Regions from separate parts of the Demequina capsici genome, predicted to be linked through region 2. Evidence: predicted binding sites of a transcription regulator. Region 2 holds the regulator's gene; the other holds the start of a gene.
What was found. Region 2 encodes HspR, which represses chaperone genes until heat shock. Its sites were predicted from a motif close to AAGTTGAGTCNNNNNGACTCAACTT; they were not measured.
Positions count from the first base shown of each region.

Region 1: a site for HspR is predicted at 7,288-7,312, ahead of RN607_RS10150 (Hsp20/alpha crystallin family protein). Genes of this name have one in related genera too.

Region 1 is NZ_CP134880.1:2,099,079-2,111,157, forward strand. Features, by position in the region: gene RN607_RS10115 (PhzF family protein) at 1-421, opposite strand, end outside; gene RN607_RS10120 (allantoate amidohydrolase) at 609-1,913, opposite strand; gene RN607_RS10125 ((S)-ureidoglycine--glyoxylate transaminase) at 1,910-3,139, opposite strand; gene RN607_RS10130 (AtzH-like domain-containing protein) at 3,304-4,872, opposite strand; gene RN607_RS10135 (acetamidase/formamidase family protein) at 4,869-5,987, opposite strand; gene RN607_RS10140 (YoaK family protein) at 6,139-6,858, shown strand; gene RN607_RS10145 (hypothetical protein) at 6,855-7,043, opposite strand; gene RN607_RS10150 (Hsp20/alpha crystallin family protein) at 7,455-7,907, shown strand; gene RN607_RS10155 (gamma carbonic anhydrase family protein) at 8,097-8,729, opposite strand; gene RN607_RS10160 (SDR family NAD(P)-dependent oxidoreductase) at 8,838-9,902, opposite strand; gene RN607_RS10165 (TetR/AcrR family transcriptional regulator) at 10,145-10,699, shown strand; gene RN607_RS10170 (amidohydrolase) at 10,732-12,079, opposite strand, start outside.
Region 2 is NZ_CP134880.1:2,688,211-2,700,289, forward strand. Features, by position in the region: gene grpE (nucleotide exchange factor GrpE) at 1-417, shown strand, start outside; gene RN607_RS12810 (DnaJ C-terminal domain-containing protein) at 449-1,387, shown strand; gene RN607_RS12815 (heat shock protein transcriptional repressor HspR) at 1,405-1,815, shown strand; gene RN607_RS12820 (putative bifunctional diguanylate cyclase/phosphodiesterase) at 1,820-4,162, opposite strand; gene RN607_RS12825 (hypothetical protein) at 4,376-5,146, opposite strand; gene RN607_RS12830 (sigma-70 family RNA polymerase sigma factor) at 5,347-8,334, shown strand; gene RN607_RS12835 (DJ-1/PfpI family protein) at 8,396-9,001, opposite strand; gene RN607_RS12840 (multidrug effflux MFS transporter) at 9,081-10,367, opposite strand; gene upp (uracil phosphoribosyltransferase) at 10,666-11,307, opposite strand; gene RN607_RS12850 (nucleoside deaminase) at 11,360-11,827, shown strand; gene RN607_RS12855 (FUSC family protein) at 11,832-12,079, shown strand, end outside.

The sequences.
Region 1 (12,079 bases), 590 kb from region 2:
CGTTGCACACCTCCGCGACGAACGCCTCGTCCACCGGTCCGGACCGCAGCAGCTCGGGCGCGGCGAAGGCAAGCGACTCGCCGTCATGGTGGAGCGGGACCAGCCCGACGCCGCACTCCTGGACCACACGGCCCGCGATGCGGGGCCTGCCGCCTGCGTCGAGCCACGCGCGCGCGGTGCCCAGGGTCGGATGGCCCGCGAACGGGAGCTCGGTGGACAGGGAGAAGATGCGCACGCGGTAGTCCGCCGCCGGATCGGTCGGCGCGAGCACGAAGGTGCACTCCGACAGGTTCGTCCACTCGGAGATCCGGACCATCTGCTCGGTGGTGAGGTCGTCCGCGCCGAGGATCACCGCCACGGGGTTGCCGGAGAAGGGACCGTTGCCGAAGACGTCGACCTGGCGGAAGGGGTGCGTGCTCATGCGGATCACGCTAGCCGGAGGAATCGGTGCAGGTGCGAGCTCGAGTGGCACCGAACCGGTTGACCTTCCGGTCCGACTTCCGTAGGGTCTGGCGGAGGCGTCGGGTGCGATGGGGCTCGCGGCGCCGTTTTCTTTGCCCGGATCCGGGCGTATCCGCCCGCGCCGACCGCGCATCCGGTCCGGTGCGTCAGGCGAGGTCGCGGGCCAGGTCCAGCACCGCCGCCTCGAAGGCATCGAGCGCGAGCGCCACGTCCCCCTCGATCACCGACTCGTCCTTGTGATGCGAGATCCCGCCGCCGCAACGGATGAACAGCATCGCGTAGTCCGTCAGCGAGGCCACTGCCATCGCGTCGTGGCCCGCCTTGGACAGCAGCTCGAGCGGGTCCGGATCGCCGGTCGCCGCGATGCCGGCCCGGATCGCCTGCGCGAGCCTGTCGCCGACCACGGTGGCCCGCGCGTCGTGCCTCTCCACGGACTCGAACGTGAGCCCGCGCGCCGCCGCGATCTTGTCGGCATGCTCCTGGACCAGGTCCCAGACCCGGTCCCGCAGCTCGTCGGTCTCGGCACGCAGGTCGAGCGAGAACTCGGCGCGACCAGGGATGACGTTCGCCGCTCCAGGGTACGCCTGCATGCGCCCGACGGTGCCGATCGCGCCGTTGTCGCGGGACAGCGACTCGATGGCCGTCACGAGCTCGGAGGCGCCGAGCAGCGCATCGCGCCGGCGCCCGTACGGCATCCCACCTGCGTGGCCAGCCTCCCCGATCATGGTCAGGTCGAAGCGGCGGGCGCCCATGATGCCGGTCACCACGCCCAGGGCCCGGTCGGCATCCTCGAGGAGCGGGCCCTGCTCGATGTGCGCCTCCAGATAGCCGAGCACCTTCTCGCGGGGCAGCGCCGCCTCCTCGATCCTGGCAGGATCCAGGCCGAACGCCTCGAACGCGGTGCGCAGCGAGATGCCCTGAGCATCCCGCAGCTCCCACCACGAGTCCTGCCACGTGCCTGCGACGGCGCACGACCCGAGGAGGGTGCGCCCGAAGCGGGTGCCCTCCTCGTCCGCGAAGCCGAGCACCTCGACGCCGAACGGCAGCTCGACGCCCTTGGACTCGAGGCGACCCACCACGGCGATCGCCATGAGCGTGCCGAGGATGCCGTCGTACCTGCCCGCGCCGGGGACTGTGTCCAGGTGCGACGCGAGGAGGAGGACGGGAGAGTCGTCGGCGGGGCCTGCGAGGGTGCCGCGCTGGTTGCCCGCGGCGTCCTGCCACGGCTCGAGCCCGGCCTCCGCCATCCACTCCCCCACGGTCCAGTTGGTGCGGGCGTGCTCGGCCGTCAGGTACGACCGTTCGATCGCGCCGACGCGGGAGCTGTGGGTGGCAAGGATGTCACAGCGCGCGAGGATCTCCTGCGCGGAGAAGGGCACGGCATCGTCGGGCTCGTCGGGCGACGACGCGGACGCGACGACACCGGGCGCGACGTACGGCGGGACGGTCATGCGGTCGCCTCCGCATAGACCCGGTAGGCCTCGTCGACCCCGCCGCCTGCCGGCAGGCCGAAGCCCTCCCGACGCAGCACGGACTCGAGCGCCGCGAGCGTGGTGAGCACGGCATCCTGGCGGGCGTTGCAGCCCATGGTGCCGATGCGCCACACCTTCCCGTGCAGCGGCCCGAAGGATGTGCCGATCTCGATGCCGAAGTCCTGCAGCAGGTGACCGCGCACGGCCTCGCCATCCACGCCGTCCGGGATCACGACTCCGACGATGTTCGTCATCTTGTGCTCCACGTCGCCGAACACCCCCAGGCCGAGCCCGCGGACGCCGGCCATCATTGCCCGGCCGTGCACCAGATGCCGGGCCTGGAACCGTTCGAGGCCCTCCTCGAGCACGATGCGGGCGCACTCGCGGGCGCCGTACAGCATGGTGGTGGCCTCGGTGTGGTGGTTGAGCCGGCGCTCGGACCAGTAGTCGAAGACCATCGACATGTCGAAGTAGTTGGAGCGGATGGGGTGCGATGCGACGGCGTCGCCCTCCGCCCGGAGGCCGGCCTCGATGCTCTTGCGCGAGTTGATCACGGCCTCGGCGTGGGCGGAGAACGTCACGGGGGCGGAGCCCGACGGTCCGCCCAGGCACTTCTGGAGCCCACCGGTGGCGATGTCCACGCCCCACGCGTCGGTGAGGAACTCGTTGCCGCCGATCGTCGCCGTGACGTCGGCATAGAGCAGGGTGCCGTAGCGCTGACACAGGTCGGAGAGGCCGTCGAAGGGCTGGACGACGGTGGTGGATGTGTCTCCGTGGACGACGGCGAGCAGCTTGGGCTGGACCTTCTCCATCGCGTCGGCGATCAGCTCGTACGGCGCGACCTGACCCCACGGCACCTCGACCGTGTGGACCTCGGCACCGCACCGTTGTGCGATCTCCACGAGCAGATGCCCGAACCGACCCATCACCGGCACGAGCACCTTGTCACCGGGTTCGAGCACGGAGACGAACGCGGCCTCGATCCCGCCTCGCGACGTGGAGTCCACCAGCAGGGTCTGCCGGTGGGAGGTGACGAACACTCGCCGGTAGAGCTCCATGACCTCGTTCATCGCGTGGGTCATGAACGGGTCGTACTGACCTACAAGCGCGGCAGACATCGCGCGCAGCACGCGAGGGTCGGCGTTGATGGGGCCGGGCCCCATGAGCAGACGTGACGGCGGGTTCAGCGGCCCCGGCAGGGTCATCGCTCCTCCAAGAGATGTTGATGAGACCTACACAGTCTGAACCACGAACGTTTCGCAGGCGTTTCACATCGCCCACCACGCGCACGCAGCGCCCCGCTCCACGAGATGGCCAGGGTTCCGCGCGAGGCTCACGTCCTGCGCGAGGCTCACACCGTGCGCGAGGCTCACCCCCTGCGCAGCGCCCTGTCCCACGCGAGCGCGGTCTCGATCAGCGACAGGTCCGAGCCGCGCGGTCCCACGAGGCACGCGCCCACCGGTCCGCCAGGGGTCAGCATCCACGGCACGGACAGCGCTGGCCGCCCGGTGAGGCCCGCGATCGCGGTCATCGACAGCGTCGCCTCGCGCACGTCCTGCAGGTAGCCAGGGTCGGCGTCGAGCCGCGGCGCCGACGAGGCCGCCGACGGCAGCACCAGGATCGCGGACCCGAGCGCCTCGTCGATCTCCTGCGCGAGTGCGGACACCTCCAGCAGCCCCTCCGCCTCCTGCTCGGGCGTGACGGAGGCCGCGAACGCGAACCGCTCCTCGACGTCCGGCGCCACGGCGCCAGGGTGGGTGGACACCCATGCACCGTCCGACCGCCACGCCTCAGCTGACTGGGTCACCCGAAACGCCTGGTAGAGGCGTGTGAGCTCGGGAAGGTCCACGGGTGACAGGCTGACGTGCACCTCGAGTCGCTGCAGCAGCTCATGGAATGCCTGCCGCACCTCGGGCTTCACGACCGCGCCCACCTGCGGGGAGGCGAGCACCACGTCGTCCACGTCGACGCCAGGGTCGCCAGGGAACGATGCCGTCGCCGCCGCGAGCAGGGTCTCGCCGTCACGCGTGAGCCAGCCGACCGTGTCGTACCTGGGAGCGAGCGGCGCGACGCCCTCGAGGCTGATCGCCCCGTGAGTCGTCCGCAGGCCCCAGAGCCCCTGGTACGACGCAGGCACCCGGATCGAGCCCGCCGTGTCGGACCCGAGCCCGATGCTCGCCTGTCCGAGGGCGACGGCGGACGCCGGGCCGGACGAGGACCCGCCCGGGATCGTGCCAGGCGCGGCCGGGTTGGGCGGCGTGCCGTAATCCGGGTTGAGCCCCGCGATCGAGTACGCGAACTGGTCGGTCTGCGCGATGCCGACGATGTCGGCACCCGCATCGAGCAGCGCTTGCACGGACGGCGCGCTCACCGCCTGCACCGGAGCCTCGGCGAGGTAGGCGCGCACGCCCACGCCGATGCGCTGGCCCGCGACCGCGTACAGGTCCTTGACGGCGATCGTCTGGCCCGCGAGCGGACCCGCGGCCGCACCCGGGACCAGCGGTGAGCCGACCACGCGCCAGACGCGCGCGTCGATCGCCTTGGGGGACGCGGTCACATGGGCGGCGACGATCCGCCATCCAGAGCCGGGCCCGTCCGCAGCGTCGGCGGCGAAGCGCCACAGCTGCGTCACCAGCCCGCGCCCCCCTGCGTGAGGGGCGTTGACCGACGTGGCCAGCCAGTCCTCACCTGCAGGCGTCAGGCGGAGCTCCACCAGCCGGCGCGGCCCGATGCCCCCGCGCACGCCTCGGAACGCCGTGATCGCCTCATGACCCACGAGCAGCCCCGCAGCGTCGCCGCGGAGCGTGTCGGGCCCTGGCGCGAAGAACGCCGCGAGCGCCTTCTGGTCGTCGGCGACGAGCGCCGCCTCGTACGCACGGATGGCGTCGACGAGAGCGTCAGGCGCGACCGCGCCCGCCGCCACCTCGATGTGGGTCATGCGTCGCTCCTCACCGGCGCGTCCGGCGCCTCGAAGTCAGCCTTACGGATCATCGCATGCGCGCCGCACACGAGGTCAACCACCTGCGAGATGCGCAGGTCGGTGGCGGCGGACAGGTACGCGTACGCCAGGTGCGGCTCCATGCCGTGCCGCGCCGCGAGGATCGCGATCGCCGCGCGGGTGGCCTTGCGGACCGCCTCGTCGAGGTCGGCGTCGATGCCGGTCGGGATCAGGTGGGTGGCGGTCTCGCCGAGCGGACCGACCAGGTCGCCGAACGCACGCGCTGCCTCCCGCGCGGGGATCAGGTCGAATCGGAGGCGCACCCGAAGCGAGGCCTCGAGCGCGGTGAGCGCCACCTCCCCGTCACCCTGCGCGAAGTGAGGATCCCCCACGTAGGCGAGCGCGCCGGGCACCTGGATCGGCAGGTAGAGCGTCGTGCCGACCACCAGCTCCTTGATGTCAATGTTGCCGCCATGCGCGCCCGGCGGGACGGAATGCGCCCGCGCGTCGGTGTCGGTCGCGACGCCCATGATCCCCAGGAACGGCGCCAGCGGGAACGACACGTCGCGGGGCCCTCCCTCGCGGCGCGGCAGGCGGCCCTTCCACTCTCCCGACGCGTCCGGCGAGATGGGTGCGAACACGGAGACAGCGTCGACCCCGCCCGCGGGCATCTCACCCGGGAGAGCGCCACGACCGTGCCGGTTGGAGATGACGCCGTACGGCACGCGGGGCGTCGCATCGACCAACGTCATGGCGAGCACGTCGCCCGGGCGGGCACCGCGCACCTCGACGGGCCCCGTGATCACGTGAGGGCCGTCGACGGCAGGGTCGCGACGACCGGAACGGGACAGCAGGACCGCCTCTGTCAGGACATCCTCGGCCGCGACGCCGTGGGACTCGAAGAATGCGGCGGCATCGGACCCCTGGTCCGGCAGCACGCCCTCGTGGCTGAGCGTGTCGACGATCACCTCGTCGCCCGGGGCGACGGTGAGCACGGGGTCGTCGCCGCGTGCGGGCAGCCGTCCCCAGAACACCGAGCCCGGATCCGCCGGCACATAGGGAAGCCCCTCGGGCACCCTCTCGCCCGACCTCAGGATCCCGTCGAAGTCGCCCACGCGCAGTCCTCCACCCTGGGCGTGCACGTGCGGGCCGGGGTGCCCGCACCGCGCCGTGCCCTACTCTGGCGCTACGAGACTACCGCCGTCGCGTGGCCGCGCCCCGTCCGGGCCTGCGCCGCCCGCGCCCTGTCCCCACCAGGAGGAACCCGTGCTGGAACGCATGCGCGCCAACCCCGAGACCAGCTATCTGGGCCTGATGCTCGCGTTGACCTTCTCCACCGGCGTGATCGACGCCGTCGGCTATCTGGGCCTGGACCGCGTGTTCACAGGGAACATGACCGGCAACGTGGTGGTGCTCGGCATGGGTCTCGCGGGCGCCGACAACCTGCCGGTGCTCGGCCCGGCCGTCGCTCTGGCGGCGTTCATGACCGGCGCGGCGATCGGCGGCCGGGTGCTGCGCGGCTCCCGCGACGGATGGACGGGCAAGCACACGGCGCTGTTCGGAGGAGTCGCGGGAGTGCTGCTGGCGGGCGCGATCACCGTGCTGCTGGTGACCGTGACGGAGCGTTCGCTGCTCGCCTACTCGGTGACAGCGTCGATGGGTCTCGCGATGGGATGCCAGGCGGCGACGGCCCGGCACATCGCGGTGAAGGACGTCACCACCGTCGTCGTGACCTCGACGATCACGAGCCTCGCGTCGGACTCGGCGTTCGGCAAGGGCGGCGGCCAGCCGTGGGCGCGGCGGGCGGGCGCGGTGGTGCTGATCATGGCAGGCGCAGGCACCGGCGCCCTGCTGCTGAAGGCCCACCTGGGCGGCGGCCTGCTCCTGTCAGCGGTGATCACGATGGTGGTGCTCGCGCTGGGCCACACCACTCGCCCGGGTCGCGGCCCGCGTGTGCCTTACGACGGAGTGCTCAGCCAGGGCTAATTCGCGAGCGCCGCGAACACGTCGTAGACCAGGAACGCGGGCCACACCAGCGCCTGGAGCAGCGCGCCGACGTGCTCCCAGAAGCCGTCGGCCTGCTGCCAGAACCACACCGCCGAACCGACCATCCCCAGGAAGTAGCCTCCGCCGCCTGCTGCGGCGCTGCCGCCGTATCCGTTGCTGCTCATGTCGCACCCCCGTGCCGAGGCGCGACGCGCGCCCCGTTCCTTCATGTTCTAGCAGGCGCTGAGCGCGGCCGCAGGGTGCGCGTCGGCAGCGGCCATCGCGGTGCCCCCGGGCGAGGGTGCGGCGCCGGCTGTGCAGGCGCATGAGCGAACCGTGGAATGCAGGCGAATGTGCCCCGAGACGCTCACCCGACAGCACCACGACACGCCAATACGCTGTTCTATCAGGGATGACGTTCGCCTTCTCGCCTTGAGCGAACATGACTCAAGTTTGCCTTGAGTCACTCACGCTCAAGTCTTATAGTGAAGGTGAGCGACGGACCCGCGGGGGCCACCAGCAGGGGCCGGCCGACCGGGTCCGCCGCCCGCAGCCGGTGCACACGGCACCACCACACGACTACAGAGGAGTTCACCATGATGGCTCGCGAGATCACCCGTCAGACTGTTCCGACGACCACCGCGTCGCTGTGGCAGGACGACCTGAACCGCATGTTCCGCCAGTTCTTCGGCGACGCCGACGCGCCGCTCGCCGGCGCCTTCTCCCCCGCGCTCGACGTGAAGGAGACGGACGACGCGTTCACGCTCCATGTGGAGCTGCCCGGCATGAAGCCTGAGGACGTGGAGGTCTCGCTCGAGGACAACGTGCTCACGGTGTCCGGCGAGCGCAGCTTCTACGACGAGAGCGACGCCGAGGGCTTCCGCCGCATCGAACGCCGCTTCGGCAAGTTCCACCGCGCCGTGCGCCTGCCCGACCGGGTCTCCCCGGACAAGGTGGACGCCAGCTACAAGGACGGCATCCTCACGGTCACGGTCCCCAAGGCCGAGGAGGCGAAGCCGCGCAAGATCACGGTCGCGAAGGCGGCATAACCCTCGCGATCGACGCGCCTGTCGCCACCCCTCCGAAGCCGACAGGCGCCACTCGCCTCGCACCACCGCGTCACCCCCTTCGCGGAGGTCGCAGAGGCGGCAAGGGCCCCGGGGCGTCACCCCCGGGGCCCTTCGCACGCGGACCCCGACCACAGCGCACCACGCCCTCATCTGCACAGGCATCACGGGTCACTCGCGAGTCGAACCCTCCGGCCGCGGCGCGTGGAGCTCGCTCTGCTCACGCATGATCTGCGCCATCGGTGTGCCGCGCTCGACGCCGTACACGGTCCCAGGGAAGTCGAGATCCCGTTGGATCCGCCAGATCTCGTCGTGACGGTCAGGCGGGAACACATGCGCCGGATGGCCCACCGCCACCCAATGGATCGGCACCGTCACGCCGTCCTCCAGCAAGGAGTTCACCTGGACGACGGCGCCGATGCGGATCTCGCAACCCGCGCCTACCCGTGCCCCGGCGAAGACCGACGCCCCCGTCGCCACGAAGCTACCGGCCCCCACGGTCGCGCCGGAGACGTGCGCATGCGGTCCGATCATCACCGCGTCCCCGATCGTGCATGCGTGACCCGCGCGGGACTTGACCACCGCGTTCTCCATGATCAGCACGTCCTCGCCGATCAGCACGCGACCCTGCTCACCCGAGACCACCGCGCCGTGCAACACCCGTGCACCGGGCCCCAGCACCACATCGCCGCTGACCACGGCCGACGCCGCCACGGAGGCCGTCGGATGGATCTGGGGGCTCACACCCTCATAGGCCGCGATCATCTCCACCTCCGTCCTGCCGCCCGCGCCGCGAAGCGGCATCCGAGGCCAGGGTACGACCGCGCGCGCGAAGGGCCCCGGGGATGATCTCCCCGGAGCCCTCTGCGCACCCCTGCATCAAGGTGGGACGTCAGACCGCGGCGGCGAGCCTCAGACCGCGGACCAGCCTCCGTCGGACGGAAGGATCACTCCGTTGAGGTTGACCCCGTCGTCCGAGAGCAGGAACGTGATCGACGCCGCGAGCTGGTCGGCCGTCGTCGGAGGCGGGCTCACCGCCAGGGCCCCCATCACCCTCTCCTCGCCGAGCGGTGAGTCGAAGCGCGCCTCGATGTTCGTGATCACACCGCCGGGCGCGACCGCGTTCACCCGCAATCCGCTCGGTCCGTACATGAACGCGGAACTCTTCGTGAGACCCACCACCGCATGCTTCGACGCCGTGTAAGCCGCCCCGGCCGCCGAACCGCGCAACCCGGCCTCGGAGGCGATGTTCACGATCGAGCCGCGACCCGCCTCCAGCATGAGCGGGATCACCGCACGCGACAGCTTCATGAGGCCTGTGACGTTGACCGCGAACACGCGGTTCCAGATCTCGTCCGACACCTCATGGAGGGGCGTCATGTTGTCCATGATGCCTGCGACGTTGGCGAGCGCGTCGACCTTCCCTCCCGTCGCCTCCATCACGCGTGCGAGGTCGTCCTCCTTCGTGACGTCGGCGGTGATCACGGTGACGTCGAGGCCGTCGTGCTCGGCCGCGAAGGCCTTCAGCCTCTCCTCGGAGATGTCGAGACCGATGACGCGGCCACCTTCGCGCGCGACGCGGGATGCGGTGGCGCGGCCGATCCCGGAGCCCGCTCCGGTCACGATCACGGTCTTCCCGGTGAACCGGCCCTCGGTGATCCGTTCCTCCCATTCCGGGAGATCCGCGGCCTGCGGCGCGGCACCTGCATCGTCGGGGGCCTCAGGCACGGTCTCGACGGGTGCACCGCCGGCTGCGGCTGCGGCCTCGGCCTTCGCGAGCAGGCCATCCAGCATCTCCTGGGTGAACTGTCCGCCGCTGACCTTGATGAGCTTGTTCATCGAGAAGCGCCTGACGGGCAGCATCGCCCGCTCGCTCTGTCCGGCATCGGCGAGCATCTGCCGGATCACGGGACCGCCGTAGGGGTCCTTGAACCAGTCGGCGATCTTCGAGTCGCCGGAGAGATGGGTGAGGGACATGGGGGACTGTTCCTTTCGTGAACGGCGTGCCGTTCAGCGCGGCAGAGCGCGCGAGCCGGGCCGCGGAGGCGGCGCGCCGGGGGCGGGGTGATGGCGGCGTCGCTCGGCAGTGAACAGCGCCTCCGGAGCAGGAGCATCGACCTCACCACGCGGCGCGGGCGAGAGGATCGCCAGGCCCCGTTCGTGCATGCGCTGCTCCCTCGTACATCCGGACTTCAGTGTCCGGTTGCTAGCGTAGGCGCATGACCACCTCACGCGCCAATCCTGGGCCCCGCGCAGCCGCCGCCAACCGGCGCGCACTGCTCGACGCCGGGCGAGCCCTCTTCGACGAACGAGGCATCGACGTGCCGCTGGTCGAGGTGGCGCGGCGCGCGGGAGTGGGCCAAGGCGTGCTGTACCGCCACTTCCCGGACCGCCTCGCGCTCGCGTTCGCGGTGTTCGACGAGAACATGGAGCAGCTCGAGGCGCTCTGCGCCGGCGGTCCGCTCACGCTGCGCAGGCTGGGCCACGAGGTGTCGCATCGCGCCGCCGGCGTGGCACCCCTGCTGGCGCTCGTGACGCAGGTGCCCGAAGATCCTCGGCTGATGGCCCTCGAATCACGCATGCGCGCGCTCTTGACGGCGGCCCGCGATCACGCACGCCACTCGGACCGGATCCGCTCCGACGTCACGATCGACGACCTGCTCACCGCCATCTCGATGGTCGCCGCGCTCACGGCTTCCACGCCGCCAGCATTGCGCGAGCACCGTGCCGAGCATGCATGGACGCTGCTCGAACGCGGCCTGGAGAGCCGCTGAGAGCCGATTCCGCGCGTCCGCGCGGCGGGTCCTCAGAGCGCCTGGTGGGTGACGCGTCCTGCGCACACCGTGAGCGCCACGGGCATCTGGCGCATCGCGGCCATCCCCGCAGCGAGCGGATCGGCATCCATGACCACCAGGTCCGCGGCGCCTCCCTCCGCGAGTCCGGGAGCCGTCCATGAGGCCGCTAGCGCCGTCTGGACATCAACCGCGTTCGACGGCTCCCAGGGCTCACGGTCGTCGCGCGTGCGGAACACCGCCGCCGCGATCGCCAGCCACGGGTCCAACGGCGCCACAGGCGCATCGGAACCGAAGGTGAGACGCGCCCCCGCCTCCGCCAACGCCCGGTATGCGAAGGCCCGACGAGTGCGTCCCGCCCAGAGTCGATCCGTCACGTCCCGGTCGTCCAGCAGATGCTCAGGGTGCACGGCCGCCCCGATGCCGAGGGCGGCGAACCTCGGCAGATCCGCGTCCGCCACCATCTGCGCGTGCTCGATCGTGCCGCCCGCGCCGGTCGCCTCGAAGGCGTCGAGCGCCCGAGTCACCGCCAGGTCGCCTATCGCGTGCAACGCGATCGCGAAGCCCTTCGCGTGGGCGTCCGAGAGGATCGCGCGGAGCTCGGACTCCGTGTACTCGGCATGACCGTGGCCGCCGTCGCGATCCGCGTCATGGCACAGCGCGGTCCCGGAGTTCAGCGCGCCGTCGGAGATGAGCTTCAGGGATCCGACGGTGACCAGGCCGTCCGTGCCGGGCACCGCATCGCCTGTCCGCTGCCCACGCGCCGCCGCGATGCCCAAGTGCTCCAGGTAGACGTTCGCGATCACGCGCACGGAGTCGAGCCCGCGGGGCACCCGCGACGCCCACACCAGGGGGTTGTCCGCCATCTGCATGTCGCTCACGCGGGTGACACCCCGCGCGGCGGCGGCCTGGAGCGCGCCGGCGACCACTGCATCGTCGCTGCCCGCCGCTTCCGCGTCCACCAGCTTCTCCACCGCGAACGCCGCGGCCTCACGCACCAGGCCCGCCCGAGGCGCGCCGAACCGGGCGGCGGCGGCCGAGCTCAACCACACCGTGTGGAGGTCGTGCGCATACAGCACGATCGGCCGGTCCGTGTGGCCGGTCTCCTTCGCGACGTCGTCAAGCATGCGCGCGGTCGCCTCTCGCGTCCACAGCGCATCCTGGAATCCCCGGCCCACGAAGGTGAGGGTCTCGCCCGGAGCCTGCGCTGCGAGCCCCTGCCGCACCCGCTCCACCGCAGCCTCCGGCTCGGGGGTGCCGGACACGTCGGCCCTGGCGAGGTGGTGAGCCCACGTGGTGAAGTGCGCGTGATTGTCCGCCAGGCCAGGCATGGCCCAACGCCCGTCGAGGTCCAGCACCTCA
Region 2 (12,079 bases):
GCCGCCGAGCACCTCGCCGATCTTCAGCGGCTGCAGGCCGAGTACGTCAACTACCGCAAGCGCGTGGACCGCGACCGCGAGCTCATCACCTCGAACGCGACCGCCAAGGCCGTCGAGGCGCTGATCCCCGTGCTCGACGACATCGCCGCCGCGCGCGAGCACGGCGACCTGGCCGACGGTCCGTTCGCCTCGATCGCGGACAAGCTCGAGACCGCGCTCGGCCGCCTGGGCTGGTCCAGCTTCGGCGCCGTCGGCGAGGTCTTCGACCCGGTCCACCACGAGGCGCTGCTGTCGCAGCCGAGCACCGACGTCACCGAGCCGACCATCCTCACGGTCGCGCAGCCCGGCCACCGCATCGGCGACCGCGTCGTGCGGCCCGCGCGGGTGATCGTGGCGCAGCCCGAGGACCAGGCGTAACGTCCATTCATCTCAAGGAAGGAGGCGAGGCATGACGAGCCAGGACTGGTTCAGCAAGGACTTCTACAAGGTGCTCGGCGTGTCCAAGGACGCCTCCGCCGACGAGATCAAGAAGGCATACCGCAAGCTCGCCAAGGAGCTGCACCCCGACCGCAATCCCGGCGACGCCGCCTCCGAGCATCGCTTCAAGGAGGTCGGCGAGGCCTACGCGGTCCTGTCGGATGCCGAGCAGCGCGGGCAGTACGACCAGGTCCGCGCCATGGGCGGAGGTGCCCGCTTCACGGCCGGGGGCCCGGGCGGCGGCGGCTACGAGGACATGTTCTCCGGCATGTTCAACGGCGGCCAGGCCGGAGGCCAGTACCGCGCTCAGGGCTTCGAGGACATCCTGGGCAACCTCTTCGGGGGCGGGCGGCGCGGACCCCAGAAGGGCAACGACGTCGCCGCGGCCACGGAGGTCACGTTCCGCCAGGCCGCCGAGGGCGCCACCGTGCAGCTGCGGATGGACACGGGATCGTTCTCCACGCGGCTCCCCGTCGGCGTCCAGGACGGCCAGAAGATCCGCCTGCGCGGCAAGGGCCGCCCCGGCGCGAACGGCGGACCGGCGGGCGACCTGCTCCTGACCGTCCACGTGGCCAGGCACCCCGTGTTCAGCATGGACGGACGCAACCTCAAGGTCCGCGTGCCGGTCTCGTACGACGAGGCGGTGCTAGGCGCGGCCGTCGACGTCCCCACGCTGGACGGCCAGCGCGTCAAGGTGAAGGTGCCCGCCGGCACGTCCTCCGGGACCGTGCTGCGCGTCAAGGGCCGCGGCCTGCAGACCAAGGACGGCGTGGGCGATCTGCTCGCGACGATCGAGATCACCGTGCCGTCCAAGCTGTCCAAGGCCGCCAAGGAGGTCCTCCAGGCCTTCGCGATCGAGACGGCCGCCGAGGATCCTCGCAAGGACCTCTACAAGGACGCCGCACGCTGACCTGAGGGAGGGCCACCATGGAGCAACCGGACGTCGATGAGCCGGTCTTCCTGATCTCCGCCGCCGCGGAGCTGGCAGGCATGCATCCGCAGACCCTCCGTCAGTACGACCGCCTGGGCCTGGTGATCCCCCAGCGCCGCCCGGGTGGCGGCCGCCGCTACTCCCTGCGGGACGTGGCGACGCTGCGAGAGATCCAGCGGATGAGCCAGGACGAGGGGATCAACCTCGCGGGGATCAAGCGCATCCTCCACCTGGCCCACGAGGTTCAGCGCCTCGAGCGGGAGGTCGAACGACTGCGTCCGCGCGCGGACGTCGGCTCCCGCATCTTCACCACGGGCCCCAGCGGCAACGTCGTCATCGTCGAGCGCGGCAAGCGCGCGCGTCGCGACGAGGGCCGGTCGCTGGTGGTGTGGCGCAGGGACCGCTGAACCCCTACGGGACGACGGGCAGGCCACCTTCCCAGGCGGCGAGCACCTCGCCCGCCTGAGCGTCGACGAGCCCGCGATGCTCGACGAACCACGCCTCGAGCTCAGGAGCGGGCAATGGTCTGGTCCAGTGGTAGCCCTGCGCGGCGTCGCACCCCAGGTCGGTGAGCGCGTCAGCGACGCGAGCCTCCTCGATGCCCTCCGCGACCGCCCGCAGCCCGAGCGCATGGACCAGGTCGATCGTGGAGCGGACGATCGAGGCTGATCGCTCGTCAAGCAGCAGCGGCACCACGAACGAACGGTCGATCTTCACCTCGTCCACGTCCAGCTCCCGGAGCCGCACCAGCGAGGAGTAGCCGGTGCCGTAGTCGTCGATCGCGGCACGTACGCCGAGGTCATGGAGTGCGGTCAGCACCTCCTGCGCTCCGTCCGGATCGGTGAGCAGCGCCTGCTCGGTGATCTCCACCTGGAGCGCCGATCCCGGCAGGCCATGCTCGGCGAGCAGCCTGCTCATGCGTCGCGGGAGCCGGTCGTCGGAGATCGCGGACGCGGGGATGTTCACTGCGATGGGAAGGTCGATGCCCTGCGCGCGCCACCGCGCGGCCTGCGCGGCGGCGACCTCGAGCACAGCGTCCGTGAGATCGCCCATGAGCCCTGCGCGTTCCGCCAACGGCAGAAGATCCTGCGGGAGGACCATGGCGCCGCCGGGACGTTCCCACCGCACGAGCGCCTCCACGCCCTCGACAGCGCCGCTGGCAAGGGCGATCTTCGGCTGGAAGTGCAACGTGAGCTCGCCCGCGGCGATCCCCGCGCGCAGCTCGGCGACCCGCTGCAGGAGGTCCTCCCCTGCCATGTCGATGGACGGATCGAAGACCGCCGACCCCAGGCCCTCGGCCTTCGCCCGGTACATCGCGATGTCCGCACGTCGCAGCAGGACGGACAGGTCGTCGCCGTCAGCCGGCGAGAGCGCGATGCCCACGCTGATGCCGAGCGTCACCTCGGTGCCCTCCACGTCAAACGGCCTCACGAGCGCGAACCGGATCTTGAATGCGGCATGAGACGCCTCGGCGGCGCCCGCGCGAGCCAGGATCACCGCGAACTCGTCACCGCCAAGCCGGCCGACGAGGGCGTCCGTCGGATGGATCGCCGCCCTCAGACGCTGGCCGACTGCACGCAGCACCTCGTCACCCGCCTCGTGTCCCAGGCTGTCGTTGACCTCCTTGAACCCGTCGAGATCCGCGTGCAGCAGCGCGACATGAGGGCCTGTCGACTCGTCGGACAGCACTCGCGCCGCCTCGACCGCGAAGCCTCGTCGGTTCAGCAGCCCCGTCAGGTCGTCCGTCCTGGCGTCCTGCCACGCGTCCATCATCTGCAGGGTCTGGCGCACCGTCGCGTTCAGCCGGCTGAGCACGCCCCCCATCGCGGCGAGCGCCATCACGATGGTGAGCGTCGGGATCGTGGACACCGTTCCGATCGTGAGCGTGGCGGTCGCCGCGACGAGCGTCGCTGCGGGCACCACGAGCAGTCCCCGTGAGGTCGGCGCCGCCGCGCTCCCTACCGGGGCTCGCAGCCACGCGCTGGTGGCCAGCAGGATGCTGGCCAGCGGCCACAGCGAGTCCATCCACGTGCCCTCGACGTAGGCGTCTGCGGCGAGCAGGTTCCAGTACAGGAGGTCTGCCACCCCCGACATGACCATGGCCACGGCGATGAGGACGAGCGCCTCGGAGCGACGCAGGCCCAGGATGACCACGCCGACGAGGGCGATCAGCATCACGATCGTGTCGCCGAGCGGATATGCGGCACCCACGACGGCGGCGAGGCGCCCGCCGGACAGGGTGCCGGTGAGAGGCGCCAGCGCGACCGCGCCCACCAACCCGCCGACGGCGATGGCGAGCGTGCCTGCGTCGACCCACACCACGCGCGGGATGCTGCGGGACCGCTGGCGGACATAGGACACGACTGCGGCGGTCGCCAGCGGGTAGTACGCGAGGTACCACGGGTCGGCGATCGACGGGAACGCTTCAGCGTCGTGCCCGGCCACCACCGCGGCGTAGAGCACGTCACCGACGGCGGAGACAGCCATCGCCGCGCCCAGGAGGAGCCACGTGGCCCGGTCCCCCCGCGCGACCACGCCCTTCGTGAACGTGAGCGCGGCCGCACCGAGCACGAGGCTCAGGTAGAGGCCCGTGTCCCGGGCAGGGAAGTCGCCAGGACCCGCGATGTCGAGCCATCCCAGCTCCACGAGCCAGCCGGCCCACAGCACAATCAGTGCCACGACGACAGTGCTGGGGATGCGCCCGGGGTCGCGCACGCGCGCCTCACCGCGAGGCGAGGCGGGGCGTGTCGTCATGCCTCTCCTATCGACATGCGAGGGCCGGCGTCAACCATTGCCGTGTGCGACGGTGCTCACAGTGCGCGGTCGGCTCGACGGTCGGTACGTGCGCGTCCGGGCGAGGGTGGGCCCCACCCGGCGTGGCGCGGGCCGTACGGGCTGGGAAGACGATTGCGGCGCGTGACGCCCTCAGCTCGTCACGCGCCGCAAACCTGTGTGCGGTCTCCCTACCTATCGCTGCAGGGACTCCAGGAGCTCCTGCGCGTACCGGTGGGTACCGGGAAGCGACTCGATCCACACGCGCGGGGGCTGGCGGACCAGGTTCGCGACGCGCATGGCCACGGCCTTCGCGCCGATGTGGTCGCGCAGCTCGGCGATGCCGATGCCCAGCCCGGCGCCGCGCTCCACGAGAACCGCGTAGAGGCCGTCACCCATGCGTGCCATCGGGTGACCGGCGCCGTACGCGCCGGTGAGCGCCTGGCCGACGGCCGCGTTGCGGGCCATCCGCTGCCACGGGTCGTTGTCGTCGACGGAGACGTCGACCATCACGAGAGCGTGGGTGTCGATCACCTTGAGACCGGTGCGCTCGGCCGCGCCGTAGACCTCTGCGAGGCGCTGGATCATGTACTCGGTGGTGCCGAGCCCGGACTCCGGGTCGTGCATCTGGGTGGCGACGTGTGCCGTCGCATCACCCTCGGTCCAACCCTCGCAGAGGGCGCGGATGGAGCGGATCGGTGCCGACTCGTAGCCAGCAGCGCGGAAGAGGACCGCCATGTCGTCGATCGCCTCGGTGATGCCGACGCCGGCAGCAGCGCGAGCCTGACCGAGACGGTACGCCGAAGGCGCGGTGTCGAGACGCGCCTCGAGCGCCTCGACCAGGGCCTCGGCGGCTGGCGTGTACCAGTCGCCGGGGCGCAGCCACACCGTGTTCACCGAGGCCGACTCCCACTGGCGCAGGAGCGAGCGGCCGGTGACGCTCGGGATGTTCACATCGCTGCTCATGCCCCATGAGAGGGAGGCCGATGAGAGCTATGACGCAGGTTCTTGGAAGATTTTCTCCGGAACAGTTGCAGGTAACCTGGGTCACGTCCGAATTCTCCCCATGTGAGCAATTACGCATCGTTCTGTCTTGTCCGATCCGTTCCGCGCACGGGAAACTGTGTGGTACCCGCCGAACCCATGACGCGGCGACGAAGGAAGCAATGAGTCACGAGGCCATCGCACTATGGACGGATTCGTCCAGCGATCCCGAGCTCATCGCCGGCGTACGCGCCGGCGATGCGGCGGCCTTCGGCGTGCTCTACGAGCGTCACGTGGACGCGGCCCGCAAGGTGGCCTCGCAGTACACGAACTCGGCCTCCGACGTGGACGACGTGGTGGCGGAGTCCTTCTCGCGCGTGCTGCGCGCGCTGCAGCGCGGTGACGGTCCCGACCTCGCGTTCCGCGCCTACCTGTTCACGATCGTCCGCCGGACCGGCATGGACGTCATCAACCGAGGCATCCGCACCCGTCCTCGCGACGACATGTCGGAGTACGAGTCGTCCATGGGGTACGAGGCGTCCTCGGACGAGCCCGCCATGGCCGGCTTCGAGCACGGCATGGTGGCCGACGCGTTCCGCTCCCTCCCCGAGCGATGGCAGGCAGTCCTCTGGTACACGGAGGTGGAGAAGAAGGCTCCCAAGGAGATCGCTCCGCTGCTTGGCCTCAGCGCCAACGGTGTCGCGGCCCTTGCCTACCGTGCCCGCGAGGCGCTGCGGCAGGCGTACCTCCAGCAGCATCTGACCACGTCGGAGCAGGTGGACTGCCTGGAGGCGAACACGCAGCTCGGCGCCTACGTGCGAGGCGGCCTGAGCAAGCGGGAGTCCACGAGGGTGGACGCGCATGTGAGGACATGCGAACGCTGTCAGGCGTTGGTCGCGGAGCTCGAGGATGTCAATCGAGGGATGCGAGGCATCATCGCCCCTCTTGTGATGGGCGTTCTCGGGGTGGGCGCGCTCGAGGGCGGCCTTCCGATCGGCGGCGCTCTCGGCACGGGCGCAGGCGCGGCCGCGTCCGGTGGTGGAGCAGCAGGCGCTGGAGCGTCGACCGCGAGCGCGGGCGCCGGTGGCGCGACTGCGGCCTCCGCGACCTCGGTCTCCGGCATCGCGGCTGGCGCGGCCGGTACGGGCGCGCTCGCCTCGTCGGGAGCGGCGGGAGCGGCGACCGCTGCGGGTGCCGTCTCCTCGTTCCTCGGCACCGTCGCCGCGCTGGCGCTGCCCGTGGGCGCGACGATCGGCATCGTCGCGCTCGCCGCGACCGGCGCCTCCTTCCTGGGCCTCTTCGACTCGGGTGGCGAGCCCGCGGCTCAGACGACGAGCGACGCGCCCGCCGCGATCACGCAGACCACTGCCGACTCGGGCACGGGCACCGCTGCCGAGACGACGCCCGCCGACGCCGCGACGTCCGACCAGGCCGACGGGGCCGACGGCACGGACGTGCCCTCGGCAGGGTCTGCGCAGGCGGCGCCTGTCACGGTGCTCGCCGGCACCGTGTCCGGCGGTACGACCGGCAGCACGACGGACAGCTCGACCACGGACGCGGGTGCCGGCGCGACGAGCGACCCCGGTGCCGGCACCGGCAGCACCACAGAGGAGTCGTCCGCGCCGACCACGGGCACGACGACGGATCCCGGTTCCACGACCGACCCCGGTTCCACGACCGACCCCGGCGACGGGACCACCACGACGGGGACAGCTCAGCCGCCTGTGACGATCGCGCCCACGGTCCCGCCCGTGCCGCCCGTGGTGCTCGCCTCGAGCCTGTCGATCGCCCGCGCGCCGATGGGCTTCCTCGCGCTGTCGTCCCTGTCGCCTTCCGTCCCGGTGACGGTGTCGAACACGGGAGAGGGCGCGGCCGACGAGGTCACCGCCGTGATCGCGCTGCCCGCGGGGCTGACTTTCACCACCCCGAGCGGCGATGCGGGCCAGTTCTCTGCGACCATTCCCGGCGCGCTCGACGACTACATGCTGTTCGCAGCCCAGGGCACGTTCACGGCCGGCGGCTGGACGTGCTCGCTCTCCGACGACCGCGCCACCGCCACCTGCACGCTCGCGTCGATCTCCGCAGGCGGACGCGCCACCCTGGACCTGGACCTGACGGTGACCGGCGCGCTCGCATCGGACGCGGTGACCTCGTTCCGGGTCTCCGCAGGCGACGACGCGACCGAGTACACGGTCCGGACCGGGTTCTCGCAGGCGTCGACCGTGCTCACGCCCGCGTACTCGGCGTCAGGTCGGCTGGCCGTCGCACAGGCGGGCGCACCGCTCCTCACCTGCGCCGCCGGCGACAACGCCTGCAAGCATGCGATCGACTTCAACGGCAACGCCGCACAGGCCTCGCTCAACGGCAGCGCATACGCGCTGGTGCCCGCTGAAGGGATCGCGGGTCAGGAGGCGTCCAACGTGACGACGCTCACCCTCCCCGCCGGCGCCACCGTGAAGTACGCGACGCTCGAGTGGGCCGCGAACAGCTCGGTCGACGACCCGACCTTCACCACGGCGCCTGGCACCGTGAGCCTGCTGCTGCCTGGCGCGAGCGACGTCACGACGCTGACCACCGCCGACGTCACGCTCACCACCGACGCCGCGGGCCGTGCCGTCTACCAGGCGCGTGCCGATGTCACCGACCTGGTGGCGGCGGCAGGCCCCGGGGTCTACGGGCTCGCTGACGTCGCGCTCGCTGCCGACTACTCCGACGGCCCCGCCGTCCGGGCCTACTTCGCAGGATTCGCGCTCACGGTGGTCTACGAGGACTCCTCGCTGCCGGACGCGGACGTCGCCGTGTACACCGGGTCCCAGCCGCTCGCGGCCGGAGGGCAGGCCGCGCTCGACCTCTACGCCTCCCAGGCGTCGTCCGTCACCGTGGGCACCGTGGCGTGGGGTGGCGACCGCGGCACCGTCGGCGACCGCGTCGACATCGACGGTGACACGCTGGCCCCTCTGCACTGGAACAACGGCACCGTGTCCACCGCCGACTCCGGGAACGCGATGGACTCCACCGCGTTCGGCTACGAGCACCCCAACACGCTGGGCGTCGACGCCAAGGCCTTCCGTCCGAAGACGGTGGGCGCCGGGCTGCACACCCTCACCGTCGGCACGTCCTCAGACGCCGTGCTGATCGGCACGTTCACGCTCACCGCACAGCGCAGCTGAACCGAGCGCACAGCGCAGCAGAACCGGCAGCACGGCGCGTGCTGAGCTCCTCGGTCCGCGCTCAACGCGCCGGCTCGGGGCTCCAGTCGAGATCCAGCTGGCGCGCGGTGCGCAGCGCCAACGGTGTGCCATGGTGCCGGGCCACGAGATGCAGCGCCATGTGGATGCCGGAGGTGAGGCCGCCTGAGGTCACCACGTCGCCGTCGTCCACCCATCGCACCCCTGCGATGCCCGACGCCACGGACGCGTGCGCGCCGAGCTCGGCGACGTCCTCCCAATGCGTGGTCGCGGGACGCCCCTCAAGGAGGCCTGCGTCCGCGAGCAGGAACGCGCCGGTGCAGACGGACGTGACCGTCCGCGAGTCGGCCGCAAGGGTGGCCACCGCGTCGGCGATCCGCGCATCGGCACGCGCGGCGGCAAGATCCACCAGCCCAGGCACCAGCAGCACGTCGAGCGGGCCGGCATCCTCAGGACGCGTCAGGCCTGTGAGGGTCATGCCGCCGAACGCGACCACGTCGGCGCCATCGGGCGCGATCAGCAGCACCTCGTACAGGGGCGGCTCGCCGTCCCTGACTGCGAGCCGCGACGCCGTGAGGAAGACCTCGTACGGTCCGCCCGCGTCGATCAGATCGAAGTCGGGGTAGAGCAGGATGCCGATGCGTCTCATGGGCCCAGCGTAGGCACCGTGCGGGGTGCCACCGCCGTCCCTCCGGCTCCGCGCAGCGACGCCCCGGACCCGCGAGCTGCTAGACGAGCACCTCGCGGCTCACGCCGGGACGCACGATCAGCCACAGGCTGAGGTGAGCGACGGCGAGCGTCACGCACATCACGGTCGCCATGGCGAGCACCGAGATTCCGAGCATGCCCACGAGCGGCGAGATGACGCCCGCCAGGCCGAAGTTGACCGCGCCGATCAGCGACGCGGCGGTGCCCGCCTCGCGCGGGTGATCCGCCAGGGCGAGGATCTGCACGGCAGGCATCACGAAGCCGAGCGGGGCCACGCAGAAGAACAGCGCAGAGATCAGGCCGACGAGGCCCAGATCCAGCAGCCCGACCGCGAGCAGCCCCACGGCGCCCATCGCGACGATCGTGAGCCCCATCGTCATGACCATGCGCGGCGGGTACCGGCGCATGAGGCGTGCCCCGGTCTGGTTGAACAGCACCATTCCCACGGCGTTCGTGCCGAACACGATCGCGAACTGCTGCGAGCTCAGGCCGTACATGTCCTGAAGGACGAAGGTCGACGACGACAGGTAGGAGAACAGCGACGAGAACGCCATGGAGCCGACCACGAGCACGCCCACGAAGGTGCGGTCGCCGAGCAGCGCCTTGTACCGCTGCAGGACCACGCGACGCTCGAAGCGTCCGCGGCGCTCGGCCGGGAGGGTCTCGAACAGGAGGATCGACGCGAGGATGGTGATGACGAGTCCCAGCACGCTGAGCACGCCGAACACTCCGCGCCAGGACACGAACTGCAGGACCTGTGCGCCGACGATCGGCGCCAGCACGGGCGCGAGCCCGGTCACGATCGCCATGCGGGCGAGCGTCCGGATCAGCTTCTGACCGGAGAACAGGTCGCGGACGATCGCCATGGACACCACGGCGGCCCCTGCGGCGCCGAGTCCCTGGAAGATGCGGCCGATCATGATCGCCTCGACGTTCTGGGCGAAGATGATCGACACGGAGGCGAGCACGTGCACCGACGTCGCGATCAGCAACGGCCACCGGCGGCCGACGGCGTCGCTCAGCGGCCCGATGATCAGCTGGCCCAGACCGAACCCGATCATGGTGGCGGTGAGGGTCAGCTGGATGGCGGACTCGGTGGTGTCCAGGTCGGCGGCCACCTGCGGGAACGCCGGCAGGTACATGTCGACCGTGAACGGGCCGAGAGCGACCGCCGCGCCGAGCAGCAGGATGAGCACTCCGCGCTGGCGCCGGGACAGCGCATCCCCGGGGTGCGCCTCGGCTGCGGCGGTCGGCACCGTGCGGGCGGTGGCGGCGGCGACGGGGCGGGCGTTCAGGTCGGCGGTCATACGGGCGCAGATGCTCCTTGCAGGGACAAGCGGTGGCTCACGACGTCGTGACTGAGGTGCGGCGTCGTTCTCATCCAACGAAGGAGGGCGATCGCGCGGGAGGGGTGGGCTGCTGCGGTTCCACAGCGCTCACGAGCCGCGGACGTCAACGGCCAACCGGGTCAGTGTATTCCACCTGTCGCGAAGAGTCACGGGGTCGGCGGGCGCACGTGCGGAGCATCACACCGGGCGTGAGCGGCCCCGGAAGGGGCGCGGGGGGAGTGAGCGCTGATCTGCGGCGCGGCCGCGCAGCTGAGCGCTAGTGGTCGACGATGCCGTACAGGCGGTCGCCAGCGTCACCCAGACCAGGCACGATGTATCCGACCTCGTTGAGCTTCTCGTCCACGCAGGCGACGACGACGTTCACGTTCGCACGGTCGCCGACCGCCCTGCGCACGTTCTCGATGCCCTCCGGCGCGGCGAGAAGGCAGACGCACGTCACGTCCGTCGCGCCACGCTCCAGGACGTACTCGATGGCCATGATCAGCGATCCACCGGTGGCGAGCATGGGGTCGATCAGGAAGACCTGCCGGCCCGTGAGGTCGTCGGGGAGGCGGTTCGCGTAGGTGATCGCCTCCAGCGTCTCCTCATCGCGCTTGAGGCCCAGGAAGCCCACCTCGGCGTTCGGCATGAGCCTCGTCATCCCGTCGAGCATGCCGAGCCCTGCACGGAGGATGGGGACGATGATCGGCTGCGGGTCTGAGATCCGCGTGCCCACCGTCCGCGTCAGCGGCGTCTCCACCTCACGCTCCTCGACGCGCACGTGCCGGGTCGCCTCGTACGCCAGCAGCGTCACCAGCTCGTCCACCAGCAGACGGAACACGGGCGACGTCGTGTCCTTGTCGCGCAGGATCGTGACCTTGTGGTCGATGAGGGGGTGGTTCGCGACGTGGAGCTCCATGGCGCACAGCCTATCCGGCACGAGCGCGTCCAGGGGCGCTAGCGTGGCCGCCATGAGCAGCCTGAACGACACGGCCTACGGCGAAGCGATGGAGGCCGCCCTGGCGCTCGCCCAGGAGGCGGCGGCCGACGGCGACGTGCCCGTCGGCGCGGTCGTGCTCGACGAGCACGGCATCGTGGTCGGTCGGGGCCGCAACCGGCGTGAGGTCGACTCTGATCCGAGCGCCCACGCCGAGGTCCTGGCGCTGCGCGAGGCCGCCGCCCAGCGTGGCTCGTGGCGGCTCGACGGGTGCACGCTCGTCGTCACGCTCGAGCCGTGCCTCATGTGCGCGGGGGCGGTCCTGCAGGCCAGGGTCCCGCGCGTCGTGCTCGGCGCGTGGGACGACAAGGCGGGCGCCACGGGCTCCCAGTGGGACGTGGTGCGCGACGCTCGCGTGGGCGCCAAGGTCGAGGTGATCGCCGGCGTGCGTGGCGATGAGTGCGCTGCGGTGCTGCGCGACTTCTTCGAGGCGCGACGGTGAGGCCGTGAACACCGAGGCGCGCAGGCGCGACATCTGGGTCGACGGGATGAGGCGCGCCGTCGCGAGCCTCGGCACCGTCGCACCGCCGGGAGCGCCCCGCTGGCCGATCGCCCTCCAGGCGACGGTGGTGATCATGGTGCCGCTGCTGCTCGGCGCCGCCGTCGACCGCTTCGACATCGGCCTGATCGCGTGCGTGGGCGCCTTCACCGTCCCTTACTTCGCCGCCCTCCCGCGCCTGGAGCGGCTGCGGCT